Linked DNA regions of Methanococcoides sp. AM1. The main gene of each other region encodes a partner of the protein of the gene in region 2 in a complex. Links are inferred from orthologs where the notes say so. Each region holds a gene or a part of one and is shown on either strand. Other genes may lie near its edges. The genes, in order: pcn and rnhB.

Region 1 (3,233 bases), on a different replicon or contig from region 2:
GGTTCAGGGAAGGAATGTTCGCGAAAGGGAAGTAGAACAATGAGCCTATTGCCGTTGCGCTCGTAACCATCAGAATGACATTGAGATCCTGACTCCGACCGGATGCCGAAGGTTCCCTGTACTCACGTATCATATTATGTGCCATAAAAAGGCAGAAAGCAGCAATTGCCAGGGTCAGTACTACATTGAAATAGTCACTGATCTCAATATAATGAAGCGGCTGGTATGCCCAATGAAGAGAAAAGAATATCCACCCTACCCCACCTACGAGGAACTTTATTCCTCTTGTTACAGGTATGATCGAGGATAATACCATCAGGGCAACTGCGATCCATAGTACGTTTTCTATCATTATCAAACACCTTTATCACAGGTATCATATATAGTATCTTGCTAATTGTATTAAGGTTTTGTTCAAATGACAGTTCCCACCACCCCCCTGCTCACAGTTGATGCCGTAATCATCTTAAATGGTAAGATTATACTGATAAAAAGAAAGAATCCCCCTTTCAAAAACGGATTTGCACTACCGGGTGGTTTCGTGGAGATAGGCGAGACTACCGAAGCTGCGGCAATTCGGGAAGCGTATGAAGAGACCGGACTATCTATCAATCTTGTTAAATTGATAGGAGTGTATTCAGAGCCTTCGCGTGATCCGAGAGGACATACCGTATCTGTATGTTACCTTGCTATAGGTCACGGCGAACCAAAGGCCGCCACTGACGCAGCTGAAGTAGCCCTATTCGACCTGAAGGAGCTACCAGATATAGCTTTCGACCACCGAAAAATGATTGAAGACGCAGGAGATGATATTAATGGAATTCTGTCCAAAATGTAAGAGCATGATGTTCCCCATCGAAGGCTCATTAAAATGCAAAAAATGTGGGTACACAAAAGATAAGGAAACAAACCCTGAACTTGTATCAAGATCGAACCGTGAAGAAAGAGAGGTCACTGTACTTGAAGGCGACATTGACGAAGGACTCCCCACAACTACAGCAAGGTGCCCTGAATGTGAGAACAACGTAGCATACTGGTGGTTAAGACAGCTCAGATCTGCTGATGAATCCGAGACCAGGTTCTTCAAGTGTACCAAATGCAGCTTCACATGGCGTGAATATGACTGAGGATATGTGTGCAAAGAACAGTGAAAGCATATATACTGTAAATGATATAAAGAAGTTGAAATCGAAACTATTTGGCGGAGAAACAACATGTTCAAGGCGACAATTGATGCATATCTTCTAAAAGATTCAATCGAAACACTATCTGTACTCGTGGATGAAGCAAGATTCAGGATCTCACCGGAAGGAATCGCGGTCCGGGCAGTAGATCCTGCAAACGTTGCAATGGTCAGTTTTGACCTGGCAACTGATGCTTTTGATGATTTTAGTGCAGATGACTGCGAATTGGGATTAGACCTGTCAAGAGTAAGTGACATACTTGCAGTTGCAGACAGGGACGACAAGGTCCAGATGGAACTTGATGAAGATACAAAGAAACTGAAGATACAGATCGGTGGTTTCTCATACACACTCTCACTACTTGACCCGTCAACCATCCGTGCAGAACCAAGGATCCCACAGCTCGAGCTCCCGGCCGAGATCGTTCTCAACGGAAAGGACCTCCAGAAGGCTGTCAAAGCTGCAGAGAAGATTAGTGACCACATGTTACTTGGTGTTGAAGGAGAAAATTTCTTCATGGAAGCTGAAGGCGATACTGACCGTGTAAAACTCACAATGTCACGCGACCAGCTGATCGATATCAAAGCAAATGATACACGTTCACTGTTCTCACTGGACTACCTGTCAGACATAATCAAACCCGCCTCTAAATCCAATGAAGTAACACTACACCTTGGAAAGGACTTCCCGATAAAGATCAACTTCTCCATTGCTAACGGAGCTGGTACTATCGGATATCTCCTGGCACCAAGGATCGAATCTGACTAAAATGGACAGCAGAGATCTCGCCTTATATCCTTTTGTATCCGAGGCATCCGAATATGTCGGTGGCCTCGGTTTTTCACCAGAGAAACTCCTATCCTCCCGCGCACTTGACTCTGCCCGCATGAGAGGAAAGGAGCGTGTAATACAATCATTATCAGGAGAGATCGAAAAACCATCACCTTCGGCTTCGGAAGAGGGAAAGATCCTCACCGAACTTTTGTCATACCCTTTTGCAAGGATACTGGTATCCTGTATCGATGACCAATTCCTGATAAGAAAATATGCACTTGCAGAAGCAAAAGCTGCATACAGGCTTCTTAAGACGCAGCAACCGGAATTCCTACAGGAACTTGGCCTTGATTTCCAGATCAATGCCGAAACCTACGAAAATATGGAATCCCACGATATCCTTTTTGATCTTCATTTTACTGATTACATCAAACTTGCAACTACCTTAAAGGACCTGAACTGGAAACTTGTCAACAGGAAAATGAAAGCAGGACATGTCAGGATCAGCAAGGAAGAGTTTGCACGCCTGCTGCAGGAAGCTATACGCTCACGCATACAGAATGCGCTTCCACTTTCAGTCCCTGAAGAGATCAGCCAGGCATGCACATCATACCTTGCAGAGATCAGCGAGATCCTTGAGGAGAAAAAATCCGATTTCGGCATTGGAGAGTTCCAGAAAGTGGAAAGTGAACTGTTCCCACCATGCGTCGTACAGGCCATAGCAAATGTCAGGGCAGGCGTGAACCTTGCCCATTCGATGAGATTTGCAATGACATCGTTCCTATTGAACATTGGAATGACCGTGGACGAGGTCGTCGCTATGTTCAATGTATCTCCGGACTTTGACGAGGAGAAAACAAGATACCAGATCCAGCATATTGCCGGCTCATCAGGAACATCTTATAAGCCACCATCATGCAATACGATGCGCACATACGGCAACTGCTACAATCCTGATGAGATCTGTAAAAACACAAAGCACCCTTTAGGCTATTACAGCAGAAGGATGTGGATCAAGAACAAAATGGAAAAAGAGAACGAAAAGAAGGCTTGAAGCCATTCTTTTGAACTTTTATAAGGTTCTACCGAGAACCATTTCCTACCATAGTAGCATTATATTCTGTTTTTCTTACGCCTTATTTTCGACTATATTTGCGGCACTGTTCCACAAAACTGTCCACAGGGAAAGAACCTGGATGTGCATGCATATAGCTTGCCAGTGAATTGTGCTCTGTGATACCATCCTTGCCGTTCATGATACCTTTTCCACGAGAC
Region 2 (3,118 bases):
GCCGGTCCTCTCTTCATCATCATACTTGGTGTTATGATGGCAGTAATGGGTTCCGGATCAGATGTCATGGTATATGCGATTATTTATGCTGTACTACCGATCGGTTCACTGATGTTTGTTGTGATGATCAGCATTATCACTCCAAGTGAGAGTGGAGAGCCCGATATCCTGCCTACTACATTAGTCCTTGATCATGGTATTCCTCAAGTCCCATCATATCTTGAACCTGTATATAATGAAGCAGGTGAACTGATAGATGAGACTGAAGAAAAGGTTAGGGAGAGGGCATTGTATGAGGATCTTGCAAAGTCTAAAAAATCATTATCATTAAGGGGTTTCTTGCAGAATCCGGTCAAACCGCTGCTAGATCAACCTCTTTATACACTTGCTATTACATTACCAATTGCATTTCTGGTTATTATTATTCCCTTCTGGTTAAACAAAGGAGACCTTTCTGCAACATCAGATATCGTTGCTTTTATTGATGATTATATTGTGCTTGGCCTTTTCCTTGTGATAGTGCCCCTTGCTCTTTTCCATGAGGTTAAATCTCACAGGAAGAAAAGCCTTGAGAAAAATTTCCCGGATTTCTTAAAAAAGCTTGCAAGCACTAACGAGACCGGAATGACACTTCGTGATTCCATAACACTTATGGCAACTTCCGGTAAAGGAAACCTCGGCAAAGAGATCAACAGGATATGGAAGGATATCTTCTGGGGGATGAATGTTAATGATGCTCTCATCAGGTTTGCAAACAGGCTTCGAACTCATGTTATAGCACGTTCAATGACCCTTATTACAAAAGCCAATGAATCAAGTGGTGATGTGGGTGAAGTGCTTCTGGTAGCAGCACGGGATGCGGCATCCGAACAGTCCATGAAACGTGAGCGTTCAATGAACATGATGATCTACATAGTCATCATTTATATTGCATTCTTCGTGTTCGTTGGTGTCATCTATGTTATCTCTACGACCTTCCTGGCCGAGATGGCAAATGCCGGTGAAAAGATGGCTGAATCAGGAACCCAGGCCGGTGGCTTCCTCGGGAACTTTGACCTTGAAGCATACACTCGTTTGTTCATGCATGCTTCCCTTCTTCAGGGATTAAGCTCCGGGCTCATGGCAGGAGCAATGGGTGAAGGTAATGTGCTTTCCGGACTGAAGCATTCAATAATCATGATCACTGTCGGTTATCTTATATTCACCCTGTTCGTATGAGTAGTTGTTCTGCTTTAAGCAGGACAATTACAATGATGGGAGATTACAATGAAGATCGTGGGAATTGATGAAGCTGGAAAAGGTCCTGTAATAGGTCCGATGTGTATTGGTGGTGTGAGGATTGATAAGAGTAAAAGCAATGCTCTTAAGAACCTTGGGGTTGCCGATTCCAAGAAACTTTCACCAAAAAAAAGAGTGCATCTTGCTTCCCAGATCAAGAAGTATGCAGATGACTATTTTGTTTTTGAAGTATCCCCTGATCAGATAGATGAACTTCGTAAACTGATGACCATGAACGAGATCATGGTCCTTGGCTTTGGAAGTGTGATCGAGAATCTTCCGGGTGACGAGATCTATGTGGATGCGGCTGATGTAAAGGAAGAACGCTTTGGTAGACGTCTTCTTGAGAATTATTTAAAAAATCATCCCGACACAACAGCTCCTAAAATAGTTTCAAAGCATGGCGCTGACGATCTTTTCCCGGTTGTATCTGCAGCATCCATTGTAGCGAAGGTCAGGCGCGATGAACTTATTGAAGAGCTCAAAAAAGAGATTGGTGTGGATTTTGGCAGTGGATATCCTTCAGACCCAAAGACCAAGCAGTTCCTGAAGGATTGGTATGATGAGCACGGCTCACTGCCGGATATCGTCAGGCATTCCTGGAAGACTGCACAGAACATCGTTGAAAAATAAGGATGATCTGATTATCAGGAATGGATCAGGCTAGGTCCGACAAGAACAGATCTGGTCGGGCCGGACAATAATAGGTTGTGTTAGGGCAAGGTATACTAGCATAGGTTGTACTAGCTAGAAGACAAAATTAAAGAATAGAAAAGAAAAGAAAAGAAAAGAAGTTGAGTATATTCAGGTAATATTACCTGTTGTTAATATACTCTACCATTGACTGGAACATCCTGACACCATCATCGGAGCCAAGAATGGCTTCAGATGCTCTTTCCGGATGGGGCATAAGTCCCATTACATTCCTTTTTCCGCTCAGTATGCCTGCAATGTTCTCCTGTGATCCATTGGGGTTTACTTCATCGGTCACATTGCCATCTTTATCCACATACCTGAAAGCTACAAGCTTTTCATCCTCCATATTTGAAAGGGTCTGCTCATCAGCATAGAAATTTCCTTCCATATGGGCTATAGGTATTCGGATCACCTCGCCTTCCTTGAAAGCGGAAGTAAATGGTGAGTCTGTGGTCTCTACTCTCAGGTAAGTACCTTCACATCTGAACTTCGGGTACATGTTGGTTGCAAGAGCACCATTAAGTAGTCCTGATTCAGTGAGTATCTGAAAACCGTTGCAAATACCCATTACCGGCTTACCTTCATCTGCCATCTTCTTGATGGAATCCATGATCGGTGTGCGTGATGCGATAGCACCTGCGCGCAGGTAGTCACCATAGGAGAAACCACCGGGTATCACTGCGCCTTCGAACCTGTCAAGGTCATGCTCCTTGTACCATACAAGCTCTGCGTCCACTCCGACAACGTCTTTCAGTACGTGCAAAACATCAAGATCACAATTGCTTCCACCAAACTGAATGATGGCTATTGTCATTTAAGCTTCCCTCATGTCGATGGTGTAATTGTGTATGATCGGGTTTGCGATAAGTTTCTGGCACATCTCATCAACCTTCTTTTCTGCCAGTTCACTGGACTCTTCCTCAAGGTCAATTATGTATCTCTTTGATGTCCTCAGTTCGTTTGTGTGGTATCCAAGGTGCTCTAATGCCCTTTTAATAGTGGTACCTTCCGGGTCTAGCATTCCCGGCTTAAGCTCGATTGTTACTTCTGCACGATATTGCATTTTGATCCTCTGTTTTTGCTATAATGTGATTAGGGGTATAATGGCTATCAAGCAATTAAAAATATCGCTTTAACATCCAAC

The links.
Region 1: the proteins of rnhB (region 2) and pcn are in contact, whole or in part, in a crystal structure (PDB 3P83), measured with the Archaeoglobus fulgidus proteins. The link is inferred for Methanococcoides sp. AM1 from one-to-one orthologs. Residues at the interface, in WP_010878125.1 of Archaeoglobus fulgidus: Ala74, Ile178, Ala179, Ile183, Arg190, Ser195, Asn196, Leu197, Arg198, Gln199, Lys200, Thr201, Leu202, Asp203, Phe205; in WP_010877842.1 of Archaeoglobus fulgidus: Val39, Ala42, Asn43, Val44, Ala45, Met46, Leu125, Asp168, Ser194, Asn218, Tyr219, Pro220, Ile237, Leu238, Ala239, Pro240, Arg241, Ile242, Glu243, Ser244.

What each region holds. Positions count from the first base shown.
Region 1 is NZ_CAAGSW010000002.1:340,692-343,924, reverse strand. The notes cover bases 186-3,083. They hold pcn (proliferating cell nuclear antigen (pcna)), read left to right. Parts: upstream 186-1,214; coding sequence 1,215-1,952; downstream 1,953-3,083. Other genes in these bases: priL (DNA primase regulatory subunit PriL), read left to right, coding at 1,954-3,012; E7X57_RS04365 (transcription factor S), read left to right, coding at 816-1,127; E7X57_RS04370 (NUDIX hydrolase), read left to right, coding at 419-838; artA (archaeosortase A), read right to left, coding at 186-352. Also shown: more of artA, read right to left, coding at 1-185; E7X57_RS04350 (cobyrinate a,c-diamide synthase), read right to left, coding at 3,095-3,233.
Region 2 is NZ_CAAGSW010000004.1:166,669-169,786, reverse strand. Bases 306-3,088 are described here. They hold rnhB (ribonuclease HII), read left to right. Parts: upstream 306-1,266; coding sequence 1,267-1,911; downstream 1,912-3,088. Other genes in these bases: purS (phosphoribosylformylglycinamidine synthase subunit PurS), read right to left, coding at 2,789-3,037; purQ (phosphoribosylformylglycinamidine synthase subunit PurQ), read right to left, coding at 2,093-2,788; E7X57_RS07915 (type II secretion system F family protein), read left to right, coding at 306-1,218. Outside these bases: more of E7X57_RS07915, read left to right, coding at 1-305. UniProt on the Methanocaldococcus jannaschii protein: Endonuclease that specifically degrades the RNA of RNA-DNA hybrids.